Regions from separate parts of the Pseudomonas sp. AIG genome, predicted to be linked through region 2. Evidence: predicted binding sites of a transcription regulator. Region 2 holds the regulator's gene; each other region holds the start of a gene.
The links. Region 2 encodes FliA, which starts transcription of late flagellar genes. Its sites were predicted from a motif close to CTAAAGTTTNNNNNNNNNNNGCCGNTAA; they were not measured.
Positions count from the first base shown of each region.

Region 1: a site for FliA is predicted at 3,622-3,649, ahead of ACWR1S_RS19720 (methyl-accepting chemotaxis protein). Genes of this name have one in related genera too.
Region 3: a site for FliA is predicted at 5,035-5,062, ahead of ACWR1S_RS02310 (methyl-accepting chemotaxis protein). Genes of this name have one in related genera too.
Region 4: a site for FliA is predicted at 2,615-2,642, ahead of ACWR1S_RS12345 (methyl-accepting chemotaxis protein). Genes of this name have one in related genera too.

Region 1 covers NZ_CDROCK010000035.1:50,634-58,032, forward strand. Annotated here, with positions in the region: gene ACWR1S_RS19705 (glycerophosphodiester phosphodiesterase) at 1-553, shown strand, start outside; gene ACWR1S_RS19710 (PepSY domain-containing protein) at 716-1,021, shown strand; gene ACWR1S_RS19715 (hypothetical protein) at 1,329-1,775, opposite strand; gene ACWR1S_RS19720 (methyl-accepting chemotaxis protein) at 1,885-3,507, opposite strand; gene ACWR1S_RS19725 (transporter) at 3,785-4,807, shown strand; gene ACWR1S_RS19730 (inorganic phosphate transporter) at 5,034-6,647, shown strand; gene ACWR1S_RS19735 (LysR family transcriptional regulator) at 6,772-7,399, opposite strand, start outside.
Region 2 covers NZ_CDROCK010000055.1:3,968-11,366, forward strand. Annotated here, with positions in the region: gene flhA (flagellar biosynthesis protein FlhA) at 1-1,080, shown strand, start outside; gene flhF (flagellar biosynthesis protein FlhF) at 1,092-2,432, shown strand; gene fleN (flagellar synthesis regulator FleN) at 2,549-3,379, shown strand; gene fliA (RNA polymerase sigma factor FliA) at 3,376-4,116, shown strand; gene ACWR1S_RS25400 (chemotaxis response regulator CheY) at 4,283-4,654, shown strand; gene ACWR1S_RS25405 (protein phosphatase CheZ) at 4,673-5,461, shown strand; gene ACWR1S_RS25410 (chemotaxis protein CheA) at 5,516-7,399, shown strand, end outside.
Region 3 covers NZ_CDROCK010000002.1:180,911-188,309, forward strand. Annotated here, with positions in the region: gene rep (DNA helicase Rep) at 1-464, opposite strand, end outside; gene ACWR1S_RS02295 (putative bifunctional diguanylate cyclase/phosphodiesterase) at 727-2,400, shown strand; gene ACWR1S_RS02300 (NorM family multidrug efflux MATE transporter) at 2,508-3,905, opposite strand; gene ACWR1S_RS02305 (LysR substrate-binding domain-containing protein) at 4,064-4,984, shown strand; gene ACWR1S_RS02310 (methyl-accepting chemotaxis protein) at 5,169-7,145, shown strand; gene ACWR1S_RS02315 (phosphocholine cytidylyltransferase family protein) at 7,158-7,399, opposite strand, start outside.
Region 4 covers NZ_CDROCK010000017.1:13,971-21,369, reverse strand. Annotated here, with positions in the region: gene ACWR1S_RS12365 (LysR substrate-binding domain-containing protein) at 1-732, shown strand, start outside; gene ACWR1S_RS12360 (MmcQ/YjbR family DNA-binding protein) at 729-1,088, shown strand; gene ACWR1S_RS12355 (DUF1294 domain-containing protein) at 1,206-1,637, opposite strand; gene ACWR1S_RS12350 (undecaprenyl-diphosphate phosphatase) at 1,634-2,464, opposite strand; gene ACWR1S_RS12345 (methyl-accepting chemotaxis protein) at 2,770-4,404, shown strand; gene pnuC (nicotinamide riboside transporter PnuC) at 4,685-5,248, shown strand; gene ACWR1S_RS12335 (AAA family ATPase) at 5,245-5,769, shown strand; gene ACWR1S_RS12330 (hypothetical protein) at 5,987-6,166, shown strand; gene ACWR1S_RS12325 (hypothetical protein) at 6,127-6,576, shown strand; gene ACWR1S_RS12320 (adhesin) at 6,578-7,153, shown strand; gene ACWR1S_RS12315 (heme utilization protein) at 7,227-7,399, shown strand, end outside.

The sequences.
Region 1 (7,399 bases), on a different contig from region 2:
CCCGGCCGGTTCGAAACTGGCGAAAAGTGCGCTGGGCGTTGGTCAGGGCAAAGGCAAGGTGATCCTGCAAACGTTCGAGAAAAACAGCCTCGAACTGCTGGAAAAAGAAATGCCGCAAGTGCCGAAAATTCTCCTGTTGTGGGTTGGTGAAGGCAGCATCGAGCCGAAATCCAAGGTGACGTTTGCCGAGTCCGGCGAGAAGGACAAAAACGTTTTCTACGGCAAACAAGAGCCGAAGTCCGAAGCCGAGTTCAAGCAATGGGTAGATTACGCCAAGGCTCAAGGTGCAATCGGCACAGGGCCGTCGGCGAAGCTGACCAAGGGTGGCGACCAGAGCTATTCGGATCTGGTGCAACCGTGGATGAACAAATACACCCACGATCAAGGCCGGCGGGGTCATGTCTACACCGTCGACGAGCCGGTGGATTTCGAGAAAGTCATGGCCGCTGGTGTCGACGGTATCTTCACCAACCGTGCCAGCGAACTGTTGAAGTTCTATAAACGCCCGGCTGCCGCCAGTGTTGACCAGGTGTTGAAGAACAACGGTTTCTGATCTGAAATCGAGGTGCCTTCATCGCGGGCAAGCCACGCTCCCACAAGTTCTGTGCAGGGGCATGGCTTGCCTGTTTTGTTTGGGTGCGGGGTTTTAAGGGTGAGTTAAGTTGCGCCGGTTAACCTGAGGCCACTTAAACGAATCACCCCAAGGAACGAACCGATGAAAACTTTGACTGCCCTGTTTACCGCCGCTGCCCTGACCCTTACCGCTGGCCTGGCCCAGGCTGATGTTCGCGTCGACCAGATTCCTGAACTGGTTAAGTCCGGCAAGATCAAGTCGCTGGAGTCGATGAACGCCGAAGCGTTGAAACTGCACCCGGGTGCGACCATCACTGACACGGATCTGGATAACCACTTCAATGGTTATGAGTATGAAGTTGAGCTGAAGACGGCTGATGGCAAAGAGTTCGATGTGGACTTTGATGCGACCACTGGCAAGGTGTTGAGCAACAAGCAAGACACTTGATTTACCAAACAACCAAAAGCCGCACGATTGAGAGATCGTGCGGCTTTTTTGTGTCTGGCGTAAATCCATGTGGGAGCGAGCTTGCTCGCGAAAACGGAGCGTCAGCCACTATAGATATTGACTGAACAAGCGCCTTCGCGAGCAAGCTCGCTCCCACAGTGGATCGGCTTAGCTGCAGAACCTTGGCAGACAGAGAATCCCTGTAGGAGTGAGCCTGCTCGCGATCGCGGTGGGTCAGCAACGGGGATGTCGACTGATTCACCGCGATCGCGAGCAGGCTCACTCCTACAAGGGAATGCGGTGATGCTTAGGCCGAGGTGCTGACCAGCGAACCGGAAGTGCTGCTGTCGGAATCCTGCAACGCCTGCAACAGCGAGGCTGTGGCAGTGGACAGAGAAGCCGAGGTAGCGGTGATCTGCGCCTGAGCCGCCGCCACTTCAGTCGCCTTGGCATCCGAACTTTCCTGCTTCGCCTGCGCCGCTTGCAACGCCTGCTGTTCTTCCTGCAATTGCTTCTGCAGTTCGGCAATCTGCTTGCGCAGTTCTTTCACCGAATCCGATTCTTCACTGCTGCTGGAACTGCTGTCACCCGTCTGAGCGGCCCCACCACCGGCGGCGACTTTACCGCTATCGGCCGTCGCGCCCGTGCTGGCGGTTGCTGAGGTAGACGTGTCGTCACCGACGTCACTGATCGAGGTTTTGCTGGTGGGTGTCGTGACGGTCTGATTGATCGAAACAGAAGTGATGCTGACCATGGAAAGGCTCCAATGCCGGTTATAGATAACCGGTCATCGACCATGGCCGCCTCAATTTGAGATCGACTGTGTACCGACTCGGTATCCGAACCGGTACACGGTCAATGCGTCAGGCGCTCAAGCGCGCGGTGACTTCGTTCAGTTGCCCGGACAGGCCATGCAGGTTCTGGCTGGCGCTTTCGGTGCGCTGCACGTTGTCGAGGTTGGTGCTGGCGATCGAGGTGATCTCGGTGAGGTTGCGCGAGATGTCCTCGGCCACCGAGGTCTGCTCTTCGGCAGCGGTGGCGATCTGACGGTTCATGTCGCGGATCGCTTCCACGGCGTGCGTGATGCGCTCCAGCATCGCCCCGGCCTGAGTCACTTGCTCGACACTTTCATCGCTGCGCGTCTGGCCGCTGTCGATGGCTTGCGCTGCGTCCACTGCGCCGGTCTGCACGCTCTGGATGATCTGGTTGATCTCGATGATCGACTCGGCGGTGCGTTGTGCCAGATTGCGCACTTCATCGGCGACCACGGCAAAACCACGCCCGGCTTCACCGGCGCGTGCCGCTTCGATCGCAGCGTTGAGCGCCAGCAGGTTGGTCTGTTCGGCAATGCCGCGAATCACTTCCAGTACTTTACCGATGCGGCCGCTGTCAGCTTCCAGACGACGGATCACCGTAGCGGTGTTGGCGATCTCGCCGCGCATCTGGGTGATCGAATGGATGGTGCTCTGCATGACCTTTTCACCCTGTTGGGCGGACTGGTCGGCATCGTCGGCCGCACGTGCGGCGTCGGCGGCGTGACGCGCCACTTCCTGCGCGGTGGCGGACATTTCGTTCATCGCCGTGGCCACCTGATCGGTGCGATTGAACTGCTCGTTGGTGCCGCCGGCCATGGTCGTGGCAATGGCGTTCAACTCACCGCTGGCGCTGTCCAGATCCGACGCACTGCGTTGCAAACGGGTGAAGGTGTCGGCGAGGAAATCACGCAGGGTGTTGGCCGCAGCGGCGAGATTGCCCAACTCATCCTGACGGTCGCTGACCACACGTTCGGCGAGTTTGCCGCGACTCAACTGGGTGACGTAATCGATCAGTTTGCGGATCGGTTCGACCAGATTGCGGTTGACCAGCCACAGACTGAGCAGGCCGATCAACAGGCCCGACGCGAGCATCACCAGCAGACCGAACAACACCGTGCGATCGGCCTCGGCACTGATCAGCGCCGACTGCTCTGTCCCTTGCTTGCGCAACTCGCTGACCAGTTCACTCATCTGATCGCTGGTAGCACGATCGACACCTTTGACGGCGCTGTCGCCTGCCGTTGGATCGCCACCGGCCGCCACGTAGGCATCGCGGCCCTTCTGATAGGCAGAACCGAGCTGACGATGCTCATCGCGCAGGCGTTCGATGCGGTTTTTCAGGCTAGGCTCGAGGCCTTTCTGCCCGGCCAGTTCGCCGAGGATGTTTTGCACATCGCGCTGGCGATCTTCGAACTGGCTCCAGTATTTGGCCAGGTCCGCCGGTTGTTTGCCGCGCAGCAGAACGTTTTTCCACTCCTGCACCTGCACCTTGAATTGCAGGTTGGCTTCGTCGATCAATTGCGACGTGTGCAAGGGGCCGGCGATCAACTGGCTGTAGCTTTGCACGCCGTTGGACAGGAAATGAAAACACGCCAGCGCGATCAACAGCATCGCCAGCAGGCTACCGCTCAGCAGGGCGAGAATTTGCGCTCTCAGGGATTTTTGCAGCATCGCAAGATACTCAGGACAAGGATGAGGCACGCCCGGTAAGGCGTGAAATTTTGCCGGACATCCATGTCGGCGAGCCTTGGCTCATGGCCAATGGCGCGCAACCTAACGCACCTGTGATCGGCGCGCCAGAGCGCTTCTTGAAGAAAATCCGACCGTCGGTAAGTCGCTGATTTGACGTCACTTTGCTGTCACATAAACGTCATGTGACATTGCGATGATGCGGCTCAGTGAACCTGCCATTTGCGCGACCGATGCCCCCTCTTCGCAGCGAGCCTTCATGAACCACAGCCTCGATATCAGTCATCGCGATCCTGATCTGTTCGGCCTGCTCTACGGCTTTCGCTTCCTGCCCGGCGAACGTGGCCGCGAAGTCGATTCGGCCACGGCATTGCGCTGTTTGCAGGACGACAGCGACAGCGGTGAATTCCTTTGGCTGCACCTCAATCTGGCGCATGCGGCGTGCGAGCGCTGGATGAAAAGTCATCTGCAACTGCCCGAAGAGTTTTTCGAGGCGCTGCACGAAGGCTCACGGTCGACGCGCATCGAGCATGTCGACTCGGCGTTGCTGGCGGTGGTCAACGATGTGGTGTTCAACCTCAGCAGCATGGTCTCCTCGGACGTGTCGACGCTGTGGGTCTGTGTGCGCAGCAAACTGATCGTCAGTGCGCGTCTGCAACCGCTGCATTCGGTGGACAAATTGCGCTCGTCGGTGAAGGCCGGCGAGCGCTTTCGTTCGCCCTCGGAGCTGCTCGTGCATCTGCTCCGTGACCAAGGCGAAGTGCTCACGCAGATCGTGCGCAAGACCAGCCTGAGCGTCGATCAGGTCGAGGACGAATTGCTTTCCTCGCGGCTGTCGACCAACCGTGCCGAACTCGGTGCCAACCGCCGCGTGCTGGTGCGATTGCAACGGTTGTTGGCGCTGGAACCGGGCTCGTTGCTGCGTCTGCTCAACCGGCCGCCGCCGTGGTTGCAGAAGGAGGACGTCAAGGAGCTGCGCAAATCCACCGAGGAGTTTGCGCTGATCATCAACGACCTCACGGCTCTCGGTGAGCGGATCAAACTGCTGCAGGAGGAGATCGCCGCCAACCTCAACGAACAGAGCAACCGCACGCTGTTCACCCTGACCGTGGTGACGGTGCTGGCGCTGCCGATCAATATCATTGCCGGTTTTTTCGGGATGAATGTGGGTGGCGTGCCGTTGTCGCAGGATCCGGAGGGGTTCTGGATATTGGTCGCGCTGGTGGCGACGTTCACCGTGATTGCCGGGCGTTGGGCGTTTCGCAAGCGCGGGGATTATTGACTTCTCCACACGCTCGTTCCCACGCTCTGCGTGGGAATGCATCAAGTGACGCTCTGCGTCACAGGGACGCGGAGCGTCCCGGGCGGCGTTCCCACGCAGAGCGTGGGAACGAGCAGAAGACCGACGGTGGGATTAATCCGCCAAACACTGACATGGCGCAGTCTCTCTGTAACATTCTGCAATGATCATGGGCGACATTCCTTCCCTCGCTCAGGATTGTCCTCCCATGGCTACTCCCTCCCTGACCGCCAGCCCCGCGTCCGCCGCCAGCGGCAGGCCGGCCCTCGACAAGAAAACCGGCCCGTTCACCTACGTGATCTTTTTCGCCGTGTTGGCGATGGGGATGCTCTTCACCGCCTACAGCCTGATGCACGACATGCACGAACTCGGCACGGTGGTGACCACCTGGACGCCGTTCCTGTTGCTTGGTGTGGCGCTGTTGATTGCGCTGGGTTTCGAGTTCGTCAACGGCTTCCATGACACCGCCAACGCCGTCGCAACGGTGATCTATACCCATTCGCTGCCGCCGAATGTGGCCGTGGTCTGGTCGGGCTTCTTCAACTTCCTCGGCGTGCTGCTCTCGAGCGGTGCGGTGGCGTTCGGCATCATCGCGTTGCTGCCGGTGGAGCTGATTCTGCAGGTCGGTTCGTCTGCCGGTTTCTCGATGATTTTCGCCCTGCTGATCGCGGCGATCCTGTGGAACCTCGGCACCTGGTGGCTGTGTTTGCCGGCGTCGTCTTCGCACACGCTGATCGGTTCGATTATCGGTGTCGGTGTGGCCAATGCCTTGATGCACGGCCGCGACGGCACCAGCGGTGTCGACTGGGCACAGGCGACCAAGATCGGTTACGCCTTGCTGCTGTCGCCACTGGTGGGCTTCGGCTGTGCGGCGCTGTTGCTGCTGGCGCTGCGCGCGTTCGTGAAAAACCGTTCGCTGTACAAGGCACCGGAGGGCAACACGCCGCCGCCGTGGTGGATTCGCGGTTTGCTGATTTTGACTTGCACCGGCGTGTCCTTCGCTCACGGTTCCAATGACGGCCAGAAAGGCATGGGCCTGATCATGCTGATTCTGGTCGGCACGCTGCCGATGGCCTACGCACTCAACCGCACCATGCCGGAAGAACAGTCGCTGCAGTTTGCCGCCGTGGCGCAAGTCACCCAGCAAGCACTGGTGAAAAGTGCACCGCTGCCGACGCCGGCCGATCCGCGTGCAGTGCTCTCCGACTACGTGCGCAGCAAGGACGCCACGCCGCAACTGATCCCCGCCCTCGCCGCCCTCACCGGACACATTGGCGAAGAAGTCAAAGGCTACGGTTCGCTGGCGAAAGTCCCGGCCGAAGCCATGGGTAACGTGCGTAACGACATGTACCTGGCCAGCGAAAGTATTCGCCTGATGGACAAGAACAAGGTCGGCAATTTCGACGCCGACACCAGCAGCAAACTGCAACTGTTCAAGCAACAGATCGACAACGCCACGCGATTTATTCCGCTGTGGGTGAAGATCGCCGTGGCCATTGCGCTGGGTCTGGGCACCATGGTTGGCTGGAAGCGGATTGTGGTGACGGTCGGCGAGAAGATCGGCAAGACCCATCTGACGTATGCCCAGGGTGCCTCGGCGGAAACCGTGGCGATGCTGACCATTGGCGCGGCGGACATGTTTGGTTTGCCGGTGTCGACGACGCATGTGTTGTCCTCGGGTGTGGCCGGGACCATGGTTGCCAATGGTGGTGGGTTGCAGATGAGGACCATCCGCAATCTGTTGATGGCGTGGGTGCTGACGCTGCCGGCCGCGATTCTGCTGTCGGGCAGCCTTTACTGGCTGTTCACCCAGATCTTCTGACCGAAGAAAGTCCCCTGTAGGAGTGAGCCTGCTCGCGATAGCGGTGTATCAGTCAACATTGATTAAACTGACACACCGCTATCGCGAGCAGGCTCACTCCTACAGTTTTGACCGGTGTTCAGGTTCAGAGCGCGGAGCGAATCAGATCGCCGAGCCAATCCATGAATACCCGCACTCGTAAAGGTAGGTGTCGCTGCCTGGCATACAGCAATGAAATCCCCATCGCTGGCGCCGTGAATTGCGGCAACACCGTCACCAGTTCACCGTTATCCAGATGCGGTTGCATGCCGGTACGCGGCACCTGAGTCAGACCGAAGCCGCCAAGGCACGCCGACTCGTAAGCGTCAGTGCTGTTGACCGTAATGCTGCCAGCCATCGGCAGGCGTTTAACCTGACCACCCTCCTCGTACACAAACCCTTCCGAACGCGAACCCAATACGCCGACGTAATGCACCAGCCGATGCTGCGCGAGATCTTCCAGTGTCTGCGGCACGCCGTAGCGCGCGAGGTACGCGGGACTGGCGCAATTGACCATGGGGAAGTCACCAAGATGCCGCGCGACCACCGATTGATCGGGCTGCGCGCCAATCCGCACCACGCAATCGAACCCTTCGCTGAGCAGATCCACGCGGCGATCGGTGCTGCTGATTTCCAGCTCCAGATTCGGGTGGCGATCCATGAACTGCGGCAGGCTCGGCATCACCAGACGCCGCGCGAGAATGTTCGGCAGATCGACCCGAATGCGCCCGGTC
Region 2 (7,399 bases):
TCGCCGGCCCGCGCCATGGAAACCAAAGAGTTGGGCTGGGACGACGTGACGCCAATCGACATGATCGGTCTGGAAGTCGGCTATCGTTTGATTCCGCTGGTGGACCGCAATCAGGGCGGGCAATTGCTGGCGCGGATCAAGGGCGTGCGCAAGAAGCTCTCGCAGGATCTCGGCTTCCTGATGCCGACCGTGCACATCCGCGACAACCTCGACCTGGCGCCGAGCGCCTATCGCCTGACCCTGATGGGCGTGATTCTCGCCGAAGCCGAGATCTACCCGGATCGCGAACTGGCGATCAACCCGGGCCAGGTCTACGGCACGCTCAACGGTATCAACGCCAAAGATCCGGCTTTCGGCCTGGAGGCGGTGTGGATCGAAATCAGCCAACGTGCGCAGGCACAATCGCTCGGTTACACCGTGGTTGACGCCAGCACCGTGGTCGCGACGCACTTGAACCAGATTCTGTACAAGCACTCCAGCGAGCTCATCGGCCACGAAGAAGTGCAGCAACTCATGCAATTGCTGGCCAAAAGCTCGCCGAAACTGGCGGAAGAGCTGGTGCCGGGCGTGGTGTCGTTGTCGCAGTTGCTCAAAGTGCTGCAAGCGTTGCTCGCCGAACACGTGCCGGTGCGCGATATCCGCAGCATCGCCGAGGCCATCGCCAACAACGCCGCGAAGAGTCAAGATACCGCCGCGTTGGTGGCTGCTGTGCGAGTCGGCGTATCGCGTGCCATCGTCCAAAGCATTGTAGGCACTGAGTCCGAGCTGCCTGTGATCACCTTGGAACCAAGGTTGGAACAAATATTGCTCAATAGTCTGCAGAAGGCAGGACAAGGCTCGGAAGAGGGCGTTCTGCTGGAGCCAAGCATGGCCGAGAAGCTGCAGCGTTCGCTCATCGAAGCGGCGCAGCGTCAGGAAATGCAAGGTCAGCCGGTGATCCTTTTGGTCGCTGGCCCGATCCGCGCGATGCTCTCGCGCTTTGGCCGCCTCGCAGTCCCTGGATTGCATGTGCTGGCCTACCAGGAAATACCGGACAACAAGCAAGTGACCATCGTTGCGACAGTAGGGCCCAACGGCTGAGGTAGTGGTTTATGCAAGTTAAGCGTTTCTTTGCCGCCGATATGCGTCAGGCCATGAAGCTGGTTCGTGATGAGCTGGGCGCTGATGCCGCCATCATTGGCAACCGCCGCATTGCCGGCGGTGTCGAGCTGACGGCGGCACTGGATTACAAACTGTCGGCGCTGGCGCCACGGGTTCCGAACATGGAACTCGAGGACGAGCTGCGCAAGACCCAGTCGCGCATCGTCACCGCCCAGGCCGAGCTGAGCCTGCGTGGCGAAGCCGACGGCAATAGCAATCGCCAGATTTTCGCCGGGCTGCCATTGACGGCGGGTCTGCCGCTGACCGCTGCCGAGCCGCTGAGCGAGCCGACTTACGCCGCCCCGGCGCGTCCGGCCCCGGCGCCTGCGCAGTCCTCCGGCGGTGTCGATCCGCGTGCCCTGGATTCGATGCGCTTTGAATTGAACAGCCTGCGCGAGCTGATGGAAGTCCAGCTCGGCACCCTGGCCTGGAATCAGCTGCAAGGCAGCCGTCCGGCGCAAGCCAATCTGTATCGCCGTCTGCAACGTATTGGCCTTTCCGGGCCGTTGTCGCGCGATCTGCTGGCGATGATCACTGATATCGAAGAGCCGCGTCAGGCCTGGCGCATGCTGCTCGCGCACCTGGCGCGGATGATTGCCGTACCGGAAGTCGAGCCGCTGGAAGAGGGCGGTGTGATTGCCATGGTCGGCCCTGCCGGCATGGGCAAGACCACCACGCTGGCCAAGCTCGCCGCGCGTTATGTGCTGAAATACGGCGCGCAGAATGTCGCGCTGGTGAGCATGGACAGTTTCCGCATCGGCGCTCAGGAACAACTGAAGACGCTGGGCCGCATTCTCAATGTGCCAGTGACTCACGTCGATCCGGGGCAATCGTTGGTGCAGGCGCTGGATCCACTGCTGCGCAAACGCGTGGTATTGATCGATACTGCCGGCCTGCAAGCCAGCGATCCAGCGCTGCGCATGCAGCTGGAAAGTCTGGCCGGGCGTGGCATTCGTTCAAAAAATTATCTGGTCTTGGCAACCACCAGCCAGAAACAGGTTCTAACCGCCGCTTATCACAGTTACAAGCGTTGCGGGCTAGCCGGGTGCATCCTGACTAAACTGGATGAAACGGCCAGCCTTGGCGAAGTGTTGAGCCTGGCGATCAGTCATGAATTGCCGGTCGCGTACCTGACCGATGGCCCACGGATTCCGGATGATTTGCATCTGCCGCGCCGTCATCAACTGGTCAGCCGCGCCGTCAGCGTGCAAATGCAGGAAGAACCCAGCGAAGAAGCCATGGCTGACATGTTCGCTGATATCTATCACAGCCCGACCAAGCAGGTAGGCTGAGGTATTCATGAACAGTTTTTGTACCTACATCGATGGTCTGCCATGCATTGTTCCGGTTGTGAACGCGCAGCCAGTAATGTGGCCTCCGTCTATGCAAGACAAGGTAAAGAAATAACATGGGCAGCATGCATCCCGTACAGGTGATCGCGGTGACCGGCGGCAAAGGTGGCGTCGGCAAGACTAACGTGTCAGTGAACTTGTCGCTGGCGCTGGCAGAGCTTGGCCGTCGGGTCATGCTGCTGGACGCCGATCTGGGACTGGCGAACGTCGACGTTTTGTTGGGTCTGACCCCTAAACGCACACTGGCCGACGTGATCGAAGGCCGTTGCGAATTGCGCGACGTGCTGTTGCAAGGCCCCGGTGGCATCCGCATCGTCCCGGCCGCGTCCGGCACGCAGAGCATGGTGCACCTGAGCCCGGCGCAACACGCCGGTCTGATTCAGGCGTTCAGCGACATCGGCGACAATCTCGACGTACTGGTGATCGACACCGCTGCGGGTATTGGTGACTCGGTAGTCAGTTTTGTTCGCGCCGCGCAAGAAGTGTTGCTGGTGGTCTGCGACGAGCCGACCTCGATCACTGACGCTTACGCACTGATCAAATTGCTTAACCGTGATTACGGCATGAACCGCTTCCGCGTCCTCGCCAACATGGCGCAGAGCCCGCAGGAAGGGCGCAACCTGTTCGCCAAGTTGACCAAGGTCACGGATCGCTTCCTTGACGTCGCTCTACAATACGTCGGCGCCGTGCCTTACGACGAAAGCGTGCGTAAAGCGGTGCAGAAGCAGCGTGCGGTGTACGAAGCCTTCCCGCGTTCCAAGTGCGCGCTGGCGTTCAAGGCGATCGCGCAGAAGGTCGACACCTGGCCGCTGCCCGCCAACCCGCGTGGCCACCTTGAATTTTTCGTCGAGCGCCTCGTGCAGCAAACGGCAGGGCCCGTGCTATGACCGCAAGCGGTATGAACTACTACAAGAAGTCGGCACGTGACGCGCAGTACGAACTGATCGAGCGTTACGCGCCACTGGTCAAACGCATTGCCTATCACTTGCTGGCGCGATTGCCGGCGAGTGTGCAGGTCGAAGACCTGATCCAGGCCGGGATGATCGGCCTGCTCGAAGTCTCGACCAAATATGACGCCAGCAAAGGCGCCAGTTTCGAAACGTACGCGGGCATTCGAATCCGCGGCGCGATGCTCGACGAAGTGCGCAAAGGGGACTGGGCGCCACGCTCGGTTCACCGCAATACCCGTATGGTCAGTGACGCAATTCGCTCAATTGAAGCTAAAACCGGCCGTGATGCTAAAGATCACGAGGTTGCGGCCGAACTCCAATTGAGTCTCGACGATTACTACGGGATTTTGAATGACACCTTGGGCAGCCGCCTGTTCAGTTTCGACGACCTGCTGCAGGACGGCGAACACGAAGGGCTGCACGAGGATGGCGCGAGTGCTCATCTTGAGCCGTCACGCGATCTGGAAGATGAACGTTTCCAGGCCGCGTTGGCGGACGCGATTGCCAATTTGCCGGAGCGTGAGCGACTGGTGTTGGCGCTGTACTACGACGAAGAGCTGAACCTCAAGGAGATCGGTGAAGTCCTTGGCGTCAGTGAATCGCGGGTCAGCCAGTTACACAGCCAGTGCGCGGCCCGTTTGCGGGGGCGTTTGGGGGAGTGGCGAGCGCGCTGAAGGCAGTGTGGGGACACTGCGAACGAGGCTGGTGCGGTGATGAGCGGCACCGGTCTTGCTCTGTTGTGCTCCAGACAGTCTTCGAGTGCTGCGCCGATTGATTGAAGTGGCGCGTCCAGGTGCTGGGCGCGTTTAAGACTGCTTGGAGGTCGAATTGAACAAAGACATGAAAATCCTCATCGTTGATGACTTCTCAACGATGCGGCGGATCATCAAGAACCTGCTGCGCGATCTTGGGTTCACCAACACCGTCGAGGCCGACGATGGCATTACTGCCATTCCGGTACTCAACAGCGGCAGCATCGACTTTCTGGTAACGGACTGGAACATGCCGGGCATGACCGGTATCGACCTGCTGCGCCACGTGCGTGCCGATGAAAAACTCAAGCACCTGCCAGTGCTGATGGTGACTGCAGAAGCCAAGCGCGAGCAGATCATCGAAGCCGCTCAGGCCGGTGTGAACGGCTACGTCGTCAAACCTTTCACGGCTCAGGCGTTGAAAGACAAAATCGAGAAGATTTTCGAACGCATCGGCTGATGAACGCGCGGGGGAGCTATGGAGCATAACGAATCTTCACAGGGCGATTTCGAGTCGACCCTGAAAAAACACGCGGTCGAACTGGTCGAAAGCCTTGAAAAAGGCAGGTTCGGCGACGCTGTGCAACTGATCCATGAGCTCAATCAGACCCGTGACCGTGGCCTGTACCAGGAAGTGGGCAAGCTCACACGTGAATTGCACAGTGCGATCGTCAACTTCCAGATCGACCCGAACATGCCGCAGGCCGAGGAAGTGTCGCAAATCACCGACGCCACCGAACGCCTGGGCTATGTGGTCAAGCTGACGGAAGCCGCGGCCAACCGCACCATGGATCTGGTGGAAAGCGCCACGCCGGTGGTCAACAGTCTGGCTGATGAAGCGCAGACCTTGAGTGCCGATTGGGGTCGCTTCATGCGTCGCGAGGTCGGGGCTGAAGAGTTCCGCGAACTGGCGCGCCGGGTCGACGGTTTTCTGTCGCGCAGCAGCACGGACAACCGTGCGGTGTCGAGCAATCTCAACGACATCCTGCTGGCCCAGGATTACCAGGACCTGACCGGTCAGGTGATCAAACGTGTGACCCAACTGGTTACCGAAGTCGAAAGCAATTTGCTCAAACTCGTGCTCATGGCCAGTCAGGTCGACCGCTTTGCGGGCATCGAACATGACCGCGCCGCGATGCTTGCAGAAAAAGATCCACAAAAACATCTCTCGCAGGGTGAAGGTCCGCAGATTCATGCCGATAAACGAGAAGACGTTGTGTCCGGTCAGGACGATGTGGACGATTTGTTATCCAGCCTCGGGTTCTAGAGTTTTGGAATTTTAGGTTTTTTGGGTTTTTAGACCTGTAGGAGCACCCCATTAATGAGCTTCGGCGCCGATGAAGAGATCCTTCAGGATTTCCTGGTTGAGGCCGGCGAGATTCTTGAGCAACTGTCCGAACAACTGGTCGAGCTGGAAAGCCGTCCGGATGACGCAGATCTGCTCAACGCAATTTTTCGCGGTTTCCACACTGTAAAAGGGGGCGCCGGCTTCCTTCAGCTCAATGAGCTGGTGGAGTGCTGTCACATCGCCGAAAACGTGTTCGACATCCTGCGCAAGGGTGAGCGTCGCGTTGATGCAGAACTGATGGACGTTGTCCTCGAAGCACTGGACGCGGTGAACAGTATGTTCACTGAGGTTCGTGAGCGTGCGCCGATCACTGCTGCCACCCCGGAACTGCTGGCCGCCCTGGCGCGCCTGGCCGAACCGCAAGCGGCGGATGCAGCCCCGGCGTCGCCGGTGGCCGAGATGATCGAAGAACTGGTCGTCGAAGGCGACTCGTCGGGCGACATCACCGATAACGAATTTGAGCAACTGCTGGACTCGCTGAACGCCGTCAAGGCCGAAGCCGAAGCCCCGGCCGCTGCTGCACCTGCGCAAACGGCCGCTGAAGCCGCGAGCGATGAAATCACCGATGCCGAGTTCGAGTCGTTGCTCGATCAGTTGCACGGCAAAGGCCAGTTCGCGGTGGACGCGGTTGCGCCAGTTGCGGCAGCCCCTGCGGCACCGGCCAAGGGCGACAGCTCTGACATCACCGACGACGAATTCGAAGCATTACTCGATCAGTTGCATGGCAAGGGCAACTTTGCCGTCGATGCACTGGAGTCGGCGATTGCTTCGGCCCCTGCGCCAGCCGCACCCGCTGCTGCTGCGGCCGGTAGCGATCTGATCAGCGATCACGAGTTCGAATCGCTGCTCGACGAATTGCACGGTAAAGGCAAGTTCAGCGAAGTCGGCACCGCCGCTGCTGGCAGTGCTTCGACCGTCGCCACGCCGGCTGCCAAGGCACCGGCCGCTGTTGCAGCGCCCAAGCCTGCCGCCAAGCCTGAGCCAAAAGCCGAAGCGCCGAAACCGGCTGCCGCTGCTGCACCGGCTCCGGCCCGTGCCGCCGCTGCGCCGCCACCGGAAAAACCGGCGAGCGAAGCCGAAACCACCGTGCGCGTCGACACGGCTCGTCTCGACGAAATCATGAACATGGTCGGCGAGTTGGTGCTGGTGCGTAACCGTCTGGTGCGTCTGGGCCTGAACAGCGGCGATGAAGCCATGCAAAAGGCCGTGTCGAACCTCGACGTGGTCACGGCTGACTTGCAGACCGCCGTAATGAAGACGCGGATGCAGCCGATCAAGAAGGTCTTCGGGCGCTTCCCGCGTCTGGTTCGAGATCTGGCGCGTCAGCTCAAGAAAGAGATCAACCTGGAACTGGTGGGTGAAGAAACCGACCTCGACAAAAACCTTGTCGAGGCCCTGGCCGACCCGCTGGTCCACTTGGTGCGCAACGCCGTCGACCATGGCATCGAGTCGCCGGAAGAACGCGAAGCGTCGGGCAAGGCCCGTGGCGGTCGTGTGGTACTGGCGGCCGAACAGGAAGGCGACCACATCCTGCTGTCGATCTCCGATGACGGCAAAGGCATGGACCCGAACGTCCTGCGCGCCATCGCGGTAAAACGCGGTGTGATGGACAAGGACGCGGCCGATCGCCTCAGCGATACCGAGTGCTACAACCTGATTTTTGCCCCGGGTTTCTCGACCAAGACCGAGATCTCCGACGTCTCCGGCCGCGGTGTCGGCATGGACGTGGTGAAGACCAAGATTTCCCAGCTCAACGGTTCGATCAACATCTACTCGACCAAGGGCCAGGGCTCGAAGATCGTCATCAAGGTGCCGCTGACCCTCGCGATCATGCCAACCCTGATGGTCATGCTCGGC
Region 3 (7,399 bases), on a different contig from region 2:
TTTTCCAACGCCTGAGGCGGCAGGATCAGGTCGTTTTTCCAGGCGCCGATCATGTTCTTGATCTCGTCGACGCCGTCTTCGCCCGCGTATTCCTTCTGCATGATGTCGGTCATCAGGGACTTGACGTCGGTCTCGTCAAAAATCGAGAAACCGGGTTTGTAGCCCAGCCGCACGTGTTCCTTGCGGATGATGTTCAGACCGAGGTTGTGGAAGGTGCAGACCGTCAGGCCGCGTCCTTCGCCGGCGCGCAACAGTGTACCGACCCGCTCTTTCATCTCGCGCGCGGCCTTGTTGGTAAAGGTCATGGCGACGATGTACTGGGCACGGATGCCGCAGTTCTGGATCAGGTGCGCGATTTTGCGCGTGATCACGCTGGTCTTGCCGGAGCCAGCACCGGCGAGCACCAATAGAGGGCCGCCGACGTAGTTCACGGCTTCTTGCTGCCGGGGATTGAGTCGGGACATACGAAAATTCGGGAGTCGTTGACGAAATGGGCCGGCATTTTAACAGGCTCAGAGAATTGTGCTGCTCTCTCCGACTTGTGACGTACCACGCGATTCAAATTTGCCGGTTTTGTTACTTTCGCGGAGGATGCGCGGTGATTTTGCGGCTAATGTTCTCATTCGTGACACAAAATAACGTTTTGATAACCGTTGTCATTTGGTCATTGAACGGCGCAACGGCATAATGCCCCGCCCACATCTTTGCAGAGTCTAGGGAGCTAGCTTGTCTACGCCTGTCGAACCCTTGCGTTTGCTGCTACTGGCCGAAGAGCCAGCGTGGACAGCGTTATTGCGCGAGTGTCTGGCTCCGATGGGGAGCGCGGCAGTGCTGATCAGCGCGCCGAGCTGGGACTCGGTCAGCAGTTTGTTCGAAGACAACCGCCACGCGGTGTTGTTGACCCTTCCGGCATTGCAACCGGCACCGGGCCGCTGCAGCCTGCCGACGGTATTGTTGCTCGAACACGAACCGGACACCGCGCCGGTTGGCGTCAGTGACTGGCTGGTGTTCGACGCCCTTGACGCCGGCATGCTGCGCCGTTGCCTGCGCCATGTGCGCGAACGCGGCGTTCTCGAAAACACCCTGCAACGCCTCGCCGAACAGGATCCGCTGACCGGCATCGCCAACCGTCAGGGTTTCCAGACCTTGCTCGCCGCGCGTCTTGCGGAAGGCGATGGTCGCGGCCTGGCCCTCGGCCATCTCGACCTCGACAACTTCCGCCACGCCAACGATGCCCTCGGCCACCAGGCTGGCGATCGGCTGATCCTGCAGGTCGTGGCGCGGCTAAAAAGTCAGCTGGAAGCGGGCGATCAACTGGCCCGTCTCGGCAGTGATGAATTCGCCTTGCTGATCGACACCCGCCGCGCGCCGCAGCGCGCCGAATGGATGGCCGAACGCATCACCGAAGCGCTCGCCGAACCGTATTGGGTCGATGGCGAGAGCCTGCTCATCGGCTCCAGCCTCGGCATCGCCCATGCCCGCGCGCAGGGCGGCGCCGACCCGCTGATGTGGCATGCCCACATCGCCATGCAGCAGGCCAAGAGCACGCAAGGCTGCACCTTTCACATCTTCAACGAACGCATCAACCGCAATGCGCGGAGCATGGCTGACCTCGAAAGCGAGCTGCGCCGGGCCTTGCGTCGTGATGAGCTGGAATTGCATTACCAGCCACGCCTGAATCTTGAGGACGGCCAAATTGTCGGCCTCGAAGCGTTGGTGCGCTGGCGCCATGGCGAACGTGGTTTGCTGCCGCCGAGTGAATTCGTGCCGTTGGCCGAGCAGAGCGGATTGATTGTGCCGCTGGGTTACTGGGTGATTTCCCGGGCCTTGCGTGACATGCAGGCGTTGCGTGAGCGTGGTCTGCCGGCGCTGCACATGGCGATCAACCTGTCGTTCCGCCAGTTTCAGGACAGTCAGCTATTACCGACGTTGAGCCGGTTGATCGTCGAGCGTGGCGTTGAGGCGCAGTGGCTGGAATTCGAACTGACCGAAACCGCGGTGATGCGCCGCAGCGATCTGGTCAAGCAGACCATGGACGCCCTCGGCCGTCTCGGCGTGCGTTTCTCGCTGGATGACTTCGGCACCGGGTTCTCGTCGTTCGTGCACCTCAACAGCTTGCCAATCACTTTGCTGAAGATCGACAAGAGCTTCGTCGGCGGCATGGAGCAGCGCGAAGAGAACCGCAAACTGGTGCACGCGATGATCAATCTCGCGCACAACCTGCATCTGGAAGTGGTCGCGGAGGGGGTGGAAACTCCGGAGCAACTTGAGCTGCTGCGCGGATTTGGTTGCGATCAGGTGCAGGGTTATTTGATCAGCCGGCCGTTGCCGTTGGCGGAGTTGGTTGAGTACCTGACCTTCGGCTCAAGCCAGCAGTCAGCCCTCGAAATCGTGAGCTGAACACATAACCAATGTAGGAGTGAGCCTGCTCGCGATAGCGGTGTGTCAGAAATGATGAGTTGTCTGACACACCGCTATCGCGAGCAGGCTCACTCCTACAAGGGATCTCAGTCGGTCTGCGGGACAGTGAACTGACTTGATGACGCAGGCTCCAGCCGAATCATCCGCTTCATCTTCCACTCGAACGCCAGCGTCAAACTCACCGCCGCACACGCCAGGCCCAGCGCCAATCCCCACCAGACGCCCGTCGGCCCCCAGTTCAAATGGAACGCCATCCACCACGCCGCCGGCGCGCCAATCAACCAATAGCAAGCGAGCCCGACCAGAAACGTGGTTTTCGCATCCTTGAGTCCACGGATGCAGCCCATGGCAATCGTCTGCGTGCCGTCGAACAACTCAAACCATGCCGCCACTGCCAACAGGCTCACCGCCAGACGAATCACCTCGGCAAACGCCGGGTCGTTGTGATCAAGGAACAACCCGACCAACTGATTCGGCAGCAACCAGAACACCATGGCGAAACCCAGCATGACCACGGCGCCAAAGACGATCCCGACCCGCCCGGACATCCGCGCATCGCTCAATTGCCCGGCGCCGTAATGCTGGCCGACGCGCATGGTGATCGCATACGACATGCCCGCCGGCACCATGAACGCCACTGAGACGATTTGCAGGGCGATCTGGTGTGCGCCCAATTGCGTGCTGCCCATGGTGCCCATGCACAATGCCGCGAAGGCGAACAAACCGACTTCGACGGCATAGGTTCCGCCGATTGGCAGACCAAGACGCCAGAGTTCTTTCAGGTACTGCCGATTCGGCCGCGACAGGCCCGCGCGCAGCGGATAAGCGTCATACGCCGGATGCCGACGGATATGCCAGGCCAACGCGAGTGCCATGCAATTGGCGACAATCGCCGTGACCAGGCCGATGCCCGTCAGGCCCATTTTCGGCAGACCGAACATGCCGGTGATCAGCGCGTAATTGAGCAGGAAGTTGGCCACGGTGCCAGCGAGGCTGATAACCATCACCGGGGTCGCCCGACCAATCGCACTGGTGAAACCGCGCAAAGCCATGAAGCTGAGGTAGCCGGGCAGGGCGAAGGGCAGGGCGATCAGGAATTGCCCGGCGGCGTTGACGTTGGTTTCGGTCTGGCCGAACAGCAGCAACACCGGTTTCAGGTTCCACAGCAGCAAACCGGCGCCCAGCGCCATCAGCCACGCCAGCCACAGACCGGCCTGAGTCAGCCGTGCGGCGCCGATGATGTCGCCGGCGCCCTTGCGAATTGCCACCAGCGTGCCGACCGCCGCAATCACGCCAATGCAGAAAATCGACACAAACGAATAGCTCGCCGCGCCGAGACCGCCGCCCGCGAGGGCTTCGGGACTCAGGCGCGCCATCATCAGGGTGTCGGTCAGCACCATCAGCATGTGCGCCAACTGTGAAGCGATCAACGGCCCTGCCAGCCGCAGAATGGCCCAGAGTTCGGTACGCACAGGATGCTGCATGGTCATCACCACTCGATTTCAGAGGGAACAGGAGACCGTCGATTCTCAGGCCTTGGCAGGCTTTGCACAAAGGGATAAAAAGGATGGGTGGCATGATTAAAACTCATGCTGATCAGATTCTGTCAGTCCGGCTGCATCCCGCTATAGGAGCTTTCTGTATGTCTCGTCGTCTTCCTCCCTTGTATGCCCTGCGCGCATTTGAAGCGGCGGCGCGACATAGCTCGTTCACCCGTGCGGCGGAAGAGTTGTCGATCACCCAGAGTGCGGTCAGTCGGCATATTCGAACCCTGGAAGATCATTTCGCTTGTCGGCTGTTCCATCGCAGCGGGCGCAATCTGCAATTGACCGAAGCCGCGCGTTTACTGTTGCCCGGAATCCGCGAAGGGTTCAGTGCGCTGGAGCGGGCCTGTAATACCTTGCGCGCCGAAGACGACATTCTGCGCATGAAGGCGCCGTCGACCCTGACCATGCGCTGGCTGTTGGCGCGGCTCAGTCGCTTTCGCCACTTGCAGCCGGGCAACGAAGTGCAACTGACCAGCGCCTGGATGGATGTCGATTCGGTGGACTTCAACGATGAGCCGTTCGATTGCGCTGTGCTGCTGAGTGACGGGCATTTTCCGCCGGACTGGGAGGCCAGCCTGCTGTTTCCTGAAGAGCTTATTCCAGTAGGGGCGCCGAACCTGCTGAATGATCAACCGTGGGATCTGGCTCGGCTGGCCTGCACCGAATTACTTCACCCGACGCCGGATCGTCGCGATTGGCGCAGTTGGCTGGAACATATGGGGTTGTCTGAGCAGGTGTCACTTAAAGGCGGGCAGGTGTTCGATACGCTGGAGTTGGGCATGATCGCGGCGGCTCGCGGTTACGGGGTGTCGATGGGCGATCTGTTGATGGTCGCCGAGGACGTCGCGCAAGGACGCCTGAGCCTGCCGTGGCCAACGGCGGTCGCCAGCGGATTGAATTATTACCTGGTGTGGCCAAAAACCCGTCCGGGAGGTGAACGTTTGCGTCGTCTCAGCGACTTCCTGCAAGGCGAAGTCCGCGCCATGGAGCTGCCAGCGGTTGCGCGCTTGAGCTGAAACGTTCGAGCCGCCACAATGGCGGCCTTGCGCCATACCCACGTTGCGCGCTCAAGTATTCGGTTTCACCGCCGACTATGAGCAAGTGGAACCGTCGTGCCGGTCTCCACGATTCACCCCCACTATTAGAAAATTATCCGAGTCGAGATCAAGGAGGATCCCGTGGCTCGGCCAGGAGCTGTCCATGTCTCAACCTCGCGCTCGGATCGCCTCGCAGCTGGGCCTCGCGCTCGCCGTGATACTGGCGATTGTCATCAGTGGCAGTACAGTGTTCGCCCTGCGTTCGCTGGATTCGGCCAACCTCGCCACCCGTGAAGAGCATCTGGCCAGTGAGGCGCGGCTGTTGGCCGACCAACTGAGCACCTTCCACGGCACGCTGCGGGAAAGCACCCAGCGTCTGAGCGGGTTGTTCGAGAAGCGCTTCAGCGCGGGTTTGAGCATTCACCCGAGTGAGCCGGTAGCGGTGGCAGGCACCCAGACCCCGGGTTTGCACCTGGGCAGCGAAGTGCTGAACAACAACTTCAAGGAAGTCGACGAGTTCAAGCAGATGACCGCCGGTGTCGCCACGCTGTTCGTGCGCAGCGGCGAAGACTTCGTCCGGGTCAGCACCTCGCTGACCAAACAGGACGGCACGCGCGCCATCGGCACCTTGCTCGATCACGCGCACCCGGCCTACGCGAAGCTGATGGCAGGGCAGGGGTATGTCGGTCGCGCCTTGCTGTTCGATCGTTCCTACATGACTCAGTACACGCCAGTGCGTGACGGCAGCGGCAAGGTGATTGCAGTGCTGTTCGTCGGCTTCGATTACACCGACGCGCAGAATGCCCAGTTCGATAACCTGAAGCGCTTCCGCATCGGCCAGACCGGTTCCCTGGCGCTGCTCGACGAGCAAAACAAATGGCTGGTCGCCCCGGCGGGTGTGCAGGCGCTGGATCAGGCGATTCCGCTGATCAATGGTCTGGCGAAAACACCGGGCAAAGGTCAGTTCTGGGACGACAAGTCCGAGGATTTCTACAGCGTTGCCGTGCCTTTCGACGGCGGGCCGTGGTCGGTCGTGGCGAGCATGCCGAAAGCCGAGATTCGCGCGGTGACCTGGAGTGTCGGTACGCAACTGGCAATCGGCAGTCTGTTGGCGATGCTGTTGGCGGTCGGGTCGGTGGTCTGGCTGCTGCGCAGCAAACTGGCGCCACTGAGCGACCTGGTGCGTCAGGCCGAAGCCTTGGGCGCCGGTGATCTGAGCGTGCGCCTGAACGTGTCGAGCAACGACGAAATCGGCCAGTTGTCGCGCGCGTTCAACCAGATGAGTCAGGCTTTATCGACCATGGTTGAGCACATCCGTCGCGCCTCGCAAGAAGTTAACAGCCGTGCGCAGGCGTTGTCCGGTTTGTCCGGCGGTGCTTATGAGGGCATGGAACAGCAGTCCGGCGAAATCACCAGCATGGCTGGCGCGGTGGAGGAGTTCAGCGCGACCTCGCTGAACATTGCCGACAACATGGGCGCGACCCAGCGTCTGGCGCAGGAAAACGCCCAGCAAACGCAGATTGGCCGCAGCTCGATGGAGGAAGCTTCGTCCTCGCTGGAGCAAATCGCTGGCGCCTTGAACAGCACCGCCACCGTGATCAACACCCTCGGTCAACGCTCCCAGGAGATTGGCGGCATCGTCGGCGTGATTACGTCGATTGCCGAACAAACCAACTTGCTGGCGCTCAACGCCGCTATTGAAGCCGCCCGTGCCGGCGAGCAAGGTCGCGGCTTTGCCGTGGTGGCGGATGAAGTGCGCAGCCTGGCCTCGCGCACCCGTCAGGCCACCGATGAAATTTCCAGCATGATTCACAGCATTCAGCAGGAAACCGGCAACGCGATCAGCACCATGGAACAGGGCAATGTGCTGATGCAGGAAGGCTTGTCGCGCAACGCCAATGTTGCCTCGGCGCTGGCGCGCATCGATGAGCAGAGCCGTTCGGCGGGTCAGCAGTTTGCCGCGATTACCACGGCGACTCAGGAGCAGAGCAGCACCGCGACCTTGCTGAGCAGTAACCTGCAAAGCATTGCGATGGCCAACAGTGAGCAGCGCGAAGTGGTGTCCAACCTGGCCGTGACCGCCAAGGAACTTGAAGGTCTGGCGGCCGAACTGCGTCAGGAGGTTGACCGGTTCCGTTAAGGCGCCGGTACCTTATTGATACACCGAGAGGTCCTCACTGGAGTCGACCTCTCCCCATTCGCCGGTGTAGGCGACAGCTTCAATTGGCACACGACCGGCATCGATGACGCGTTGCAGAGTGTTGGTCATGTGCATGCTGTCGCGTTGCTGCGGCGACAGTTCGGCACGCAGCCGTACGACTTCCGCCCAGCCTTCGGGCGTGAAGCGCAAAAGCCCCATGTACTGCCCCTGAACATCGTCCACCGATTGCGGTT
Region 4 (7,399 bases), on a different contig from region 2:
GCCGTTGGCGAACGTTATCTGCGTCACTGTCAGGCGATGTTGCTGGAAGCGGAAATGGCCGATGAAGCGGTGGCGAGCATGTCCAGCGAGCCGCGTGGCCGCCTGCGGGTCTCCTGCCCCACCGGTCTGGCCCGGGAAATGTTGCCGTGGGTGATCAGCGAATTTCTCGGTAAATTCCCGCAGGTGCAACTCGAAGTCGTCCTGCTCAATCGCCGCGTCGATCTGGTCGGCGAAGGCTTTGATGTGGCGCTGCGCGTGCGTGAACACGGTGACGAAGATCCGTTGCTGGTCACCCGGCGTTTGCGGCAGGCGCAAATGGTCGTGGTGGCCAGTCCGGATTTTGTACAGGACCAATCGATCAACCATCCGCAAGACCTGAAAAATCTGCCAGTGCTCGGCGCGCTGGAGGCTGATCGCATGGTGCATGTGCGCTTGCTTGATCAACAGGGTGAAAGCTTCGAGTTGAACATGGAAGCGCGCCTGGGCATCGATGACTTTATTGTGCGCAAAGCCTGCGTGCTGGCCGGTCAGGGTTTCACTTTGCTGCCGATGATGTACTGCGAAGAAGAACTGAGAAACGGCACGCTGGTGCAATTGCTGCCAGAGTGGTCACTGCCCGGCGGCTGGCTGCAAGCGGTGTATCCGCATCGACGCGGGGTGATGCCGGCGGTGCGCGCGTGGATCGATCATCTGGTCGAATCGTTCAATGCTTGTGGGGAGCGGTTGTTATGAGCAAGGGAAAAATGAGCGAAGCCGACGTTGCGGCGTTCTGCCTGGCATTGCCGGGTGCTCGGGAAGATTACAAGTGGGGTGGCGTGCGGGTGTTTTCGATTGCCGGCAACAAGATGTTTGCCTTGCAGGGGCTGCGCGGCGATTCGCTGGCATTCAAGGTCGACAAGGATCTGTTTCTCGGCCATTGCGACCGCCCGGGCATTCACCCGGCGCCGTATCTGGCGCGGGCGCAGTGGATCATCATGCATCCGCCCTACCCTTTGGGTGCCGAAGAGTTGCAGGGGTTGTTGCAGCGCTCGCATCAACTGGTGGTGAGCAAGTTGCCGAAAAAGACCCAAATCGGTTTATTGCTCTAACCCCGATCCCTGTAGGAGTGAGCCTGCTCGCGATAGCGGAGTGTCAGTTGGAATTTCTTTGACTGACACTCCGCTATCGCGAGCAGGCTCACTCCTACATAGGGAATTGCGGTGTATTCAGAACAGGGTCAACAGGTTCGAACCAAGAAACAGCTGGTCGATCCAGAACACCTGATGCAGCAGCACAATCACCCAGAACAGAATCTGAAACGACACCTTGCGCGTCTTGTGCCGGAATACCTGCTGGGCAATCAACGCGCCCGGCCAGCCGCCGGCCAGTTCCACGGCATGCAGGACGTTTTCCGGCGTGCGCCAGGCATCGGTGCGCGCCTTGCGCTTGTCGGCCCAGTACATGAAGAACGCCAACACACTGACGATCCCGTAAGCGGCCAACGGCACCCGCGAGATCCCGCGCAGCCACATCGACACTGAGCCGAACAACGGCAGTGCGCAGACGATCAGCAGAACCACCAGCTTCAGCTTCAGATGCTGGATGTTGTTGCCACCCGAAGGTCGCCCTTCGGGTCGGCGTGCGCGGGAATCACTCATGGTTTGGCCGCCGCCCAATCGATCCAGCCAAACTGCCACGTCGCCAGAATGACCAGACCAAACACAATCCGATACCAGGCGAACGCCGCATAGCTGTGGCTGGCAATGAACTTGAGCAAGCCGCGCACGGCGATCATGGCGAAGATGAACGCGGTGACAAAGCCGATGGCGAACACCGGGAAGTCCGCTGGCACAAACAGGTGACGGTACTTGTAGCCCGAATAGACCGCCGCACCGACCATGGTTGGCATCGCGAGGAAGAACGAGAACTCGGTGGCAGTCTTGCGCGACAGGCCGAACAACAACCCGCCAATGATCGTCGAGCCAGAGCGCGAGGTGCCGGGAATCATCGCCAGACACTGCGCGAAGCCAACCTTCAAGGCATCTTTCCAAGTGATCTCGTCGACCGTTTCCGCATGCACTTCATGCTGACGCTTTTCCGCCCACAACATGATGATGCCGCCCACCACCAGTGCTGTCGCCACGGTAATCGGGTTGAACAGGTATTCGTGGATCAGGTCGGCGAAGATCACGCCCAGCACCACAGCGGGCAGAAACGCAATCAGCAGGTTGGCGGTAAAACGCCGTGCGCTGGGCTGTGTCGGCAAGCCGATGACCACATCAAGAATCTTGCGCCGAAACTCCCAGACCACCGCGAGGATCGCGCCGAGCTGGATGATGATATTGAACGCCATGGCCCGTTCGCCGCCGAAATCGAGCAAGTCGGCAACAATGATCTGGTGTCCGGTACTGGAAATGGGCAAAAACTCCGTCAGCCCTTCTACAACTCCTAGTATCAGTGCCTGCAAGGCCGTCCAAAGATCCATCAATCCCCCAAAGAGCGATGCGCGTTGGCATGCTCCGATAGTATTTTTCTAGCGTTCACTGCGATCAGCGTAGCTGTTTATGGCTGTACCGATTCCGCACGCACAGGATCCACACGAAACGGTCAAAATTCCGTGAAATATCAATTTGGATTCAGGTTTTCACGCGCGGGGCCGAAATCCTAACAGACAAGCCTTAATAGCGCTGCCGCGTTATACGACTTGGGTCGCGTATGCCCGCTCACGAAATCGTGGTTGGATGCTGGCGGTCGTTTATTACAAGAAAAAGAATCCGGAGTGACAGCGTTATGAACAGCTTGCGCAGTGTGTCGATCAGCCGACGCTTGTGGCTCATCTTGATTGTGGCGGTGGTCATGTTGCTGACCTTGGGCATGTTGATGCTCAAGCAGATCCACGACGATCTCTACCACGCCAAGGCCCAGAAAACCCAGCACGTGGTGCAGACGGCCAGTGGCCTGCTGACCTACTACCACGACCTCGAAACCGCCGGCACCCTGAGCAAAGAGGCGGCGCAGAAACAGGCGCTGACGGCGATTCGTGGCCTGCGCTATGACCAGAGCGATTATTTCTGGATCAACGACCTCACGCCCGTGATGGTCATGCACCCGACCAACCCCAAACTCGAAGGCCAGAACCTCTCGGCGATCCGCGACCCGGACGGCTTTGCGGTGTTCAACGAAATGGTCGCCATCGCCAAGGCCAAAGGCGCCGGCATGGTCGACTACCGTTGGCCGAAACCCGGCGCCAGCGAGCCGGTGGCCAAGACCTCCTACGTCAAACTGTTCGAGCCTTGGGGCTGGGTGCTCGGTTCCGGGGTTTACGTCGACGATGTGCAGGCGGAATTCCAGGGCCAAGTGATCAAGGCCACGGTCATCGGTTTGGCGATTGCCGTGATCATGGCGCTGCTGGTGATCCTGATCGCGCGCAGCATCGTCCGGCCGCTGCAGGAAACCGTCAACGCCATGGCCAACATCGCCAGCGGCGAAAGCGACCTGACCCGCAGCCTCGATACCCATGGCAAGGATGAAGTCACTGAACTGGCCCATCACTTCAACGCCTTTACCGCCAAACTGCGCCGGGTGATCGGTGACTTGCAGGTGTCGGCCAGCGCCCTTGGCCAGTCGTCCAGCGAACTGGGCAACGACGCCTCGCAGGCGCAGCAACGTAGCCAGCAGCAATCGCAGCAGATGGAACTGGTGGCCACAGCGATCAACGAAGTGACCTATGGCGTGCAAGACGTGGCGAAGAACGCCGAGCACGCCGCCGCCGAAATGCGCGATGCCGAAGCCCAGGCGCAACAGGGCCAGATCAATATCGATGGCAGCTTGCAGCAGATCGACAAGCTGTCCGGGACCATTGATCAAGCCGTTGAAGTGATTCGCACCCTGGCGGCCGAAAGCACCCAGATCGGCAGCGTGCTGGAAGTGATCCGCTCGATTGCCGAGCAGACCAACCTGCTCGCGCTCAATGCCGCCATTGAAGCGGCCCGGGCCGGTGAACAAGGACGCGGTTTCGCCGTGGTGGCGGATGAAGTACGCCTGCTGGCGCAGCGCACACAGAAATCGACAGCGGAAATCCAGTCGATGATCGAGCGCCTGCAGAACCATTCCGAGGCGGCCGTGAAGGTGATCGGCGACAGCAGCAAGGCGTCGCAATTGACCATCGAACAAGCGGGACTGGCCGGGGCGAGTCTGAATGCCATTGGCCAGGCACTGCGCAATCTCAATGGCCTGAATGCGTCGATTGCCAGCGCGACGTTGCAGCAGGCGCATGTGGTCGAGGACATCAATCAGAACGTCACCCAGGCGGCTGGCCTCTCGCACAGCACGGCGATCGCGGCCGAGCAGTCGAGTGCGGCCAGCGTACGCCTCGGCCAATTGAGCGAACAACTCAACGGCCTTCTGCGCCAGTTCCGCGTCTGACCCGTGTAACTCTGGTGAGCCCCCCCTCACCCCAGCCCTCTCCCCGAGGAGAGGGGGCCGACCGAGGTGTCTCAAGCTATACGTCGACCTGAAAAATCGAGTCGATTATGGATTCAACGCAGAAAGATCAGGTCGGCGGATCTCGAACATCCAACTCGGTCAGTCCCCTCTCCCTCCGGGAGAGGGTTAGGGTGAGGGGCTTTTGATCTACAGCGGTCATCAGTCCCTAGTCCAATGCAGTACAATCCGCCCCCTTCTTCGACTCCCCCAAGGAACCCCCATGTCCGGGCTTGAACTGTTTGCCGCCGCCCTCGGTGTGATCGCCGTCTGGCTGACGGTCAAACAGAATCCGTGGTGCTGGCCGATCGGGCTGGTCATGGTGTTGCTCTATAGCTGGATCTTCTTCGAAGTGAAGCTGTACTCGGACATGTTGCTGCAAGTGATTTACGCCGCGTTGCAAGTCTATGGCTGGTGGCAATGGACCCGCGCCGGGACGATGCATGACGGCCGCGAGGTCACCCGCCTCGATCACCGTTCGCTGTTGCTCGGCTTGGGTATTGGTGCCGTCGGCAGTGTCTTGCTCGGCGCGGCGATGGCCCATTGGACCGACGCCGCGCAACCGTGGCTGGATGCGGCGCTGACCGGTTTCAGTCTGGTCGCGCAACTGTGGATGGCGCAGAAGCGCCTGCAATGCTGGGCGCTGTGGTTCGTGCTCGATGTGATCTTCGTCGGCCTGTTCATCTATAAGGGGCTGTACCTCACCGCTGCGCTGTACGCTCTGTTCACCCTGCTGGCGATTCAAGGCTTTCGCGAATGGCGCGCCGACCCGGCGTTGCGCACATGAAGGTCGTGGTCCTGACCGGCCCGGAATCCACCGGCAAGAGCTGGCTGGCGGCGGGCCTGCAACAGCGCTTTGGCGGCTTGCGCGTGGATGAGTACGTGCGCCGGTTTATCGAACTCAATCCCCGTGACACCTGTCTGGCCGACATCCCTGAAATCGCTCGCGGTCAACTGCAATGGGAAGATCAAGCGCGGGCGCAACAGCCGTCCCTGCTGATTCTCGACACCCATTTGTTGAGCAATATTCTCTGGAGCCAGACGCTGTTCGGCGATTGCCCGGCCTGGCTGGAATCCGAATTGTTGGCGCGGCATTACGACCTGCACCTGTTGCTGTCCCCGGAACAGATTGACTGGACCGATGATGGTCAACGTTGCCAACCGGATCTGGACGAGCGACTGGCGTTTTACCGAGCCACGCAAAACTGGCTGGAAAACCACCACCAGCGTTTACAGGTCATCGAGGGCAATTGGGCCGAGCGCCAGACGCAGGCCTTCGCCGCCGTCGAGCAACTGCTGACTGAGTGACCCGCTCGACGGGTGCCCTTCCCCGATATTTTCCCCTGGTTTGGGGGCAAAGTGTCCGTTCTTGAAACAGTCGTCCAAGCGCAAAGTGGCCGTTTCAGCACTGTTCATCGCTTTGTCATCCGGGTTGTTACGCGGCTGATACACACCGCTGCAAACCCTTGTTTCAGAGCTTTGTTCAGCCAATGGACAGGTCAGCGCAACCCTGCGTGTATCAGCCATGAAACAGCCGGTGTATCAGGCCTGCGCATCTATTTCCCAAGCAATTGAAATTCAAACACATTTCAAAAGCGGCACAGCTTTCGCTCTCTCCTTCACAACGCTGACCAAGGGCAGCCCACTGAAGAAGGAATTGCAGCCGTGGGGAATATCAAAAAAGCCTTTACTTGCCTCCTGCTGATTGGATCAGCCGCCAGTACGTTCGTGAGTTTCAACGTACAGGCAGAAGGCAACGGTGTGATTGTGCTCAATCGCGATGTCCAGCCGATTCCTATCGGTCGCAGCGGCGGCAAAGACCCCTACCCGACGACCGTCAATGCCAACCCTTCCGGCCGCATCAACCAGGCGATGAACAGCACCGAACTCAATGACGGTGACTTCGCCAGTGTAGCCAGTGGTTCGTCGATTCGCGGCGGTATGTCGACCGCAACCGGTAGCCTGCCGGGGACCAATGTGCTGACCAACCCCAATGGTCTGCCCGGCATGAGTGCCGGTCATGGCGGCGGCGGTGGCAGTTCCATCTCCAACACCGTCAACCGCGCAATGGGCGCCGGCCTCGCTCCGCTGACCCGCATGGCTGGAGGCCAATAAGATGAATCGCACCCTGCTCCTGCTTACCCTCTTCGGCTGCGCCAGTGCCATGGCGGCCGACCCCAGTTCAGTGAACAACGCGAACATTCAGGACACCGGCATTCAGTACCGCGGCAATTACAACGTCAACCAGGCCGCCGGCGACCAGATGCAGCAAACCAATGCCAAATCCATCGCCATTGGCACGTCGGCGAGCGCTACGACGATCGTCCGCCAACACATCGATACACCCGGCAATCCGTCGACGAATGCCAGCGCCACCATCGGCGGCAACTCTTTCAGTAATGGCAACGGGATTCTCGGTGTGAACCAGGGTGCCGGCGCCAACAACCAGATGGCCAACGTGACGCGCGTCAGCATCAGTGCTGCCCCGCAGAGCGTTGACGACAGTGCCCTTTCACAACAGAACGTGGCGCTTTTACCGAGCTCAGGAGCAACTGGTACCTCACCCGGCAGTCGCCAGGTCACGACAAGTGATCAGGCCTTCACCGGCAGCCGCGGGGTAATCCAGGTGAACCAGAGTGCCGGGGTGGGGAACCGAATGGCTAACACCCTGAGCATCCGGGTCGCTGACTGACCCAAACAACAAAAGCAGTGCAATTAGAAAGTACCAACACTTAACCAACTAATAAGCACGATGGAGAAACACCATGAAACCTACAATGGCTCTCAAACCACTGGTTTTCGCACTTGCAGCAGTGATGGCAATCGCAGCACAGGCAGGCGGTCGTGATGACAATGATCACGGTCATGGTAACGGGAACGGCAACGGTCATGGCAATGGCCATGATCCAAAAGGCCCTACCCTCGAAGAACTGCTGCA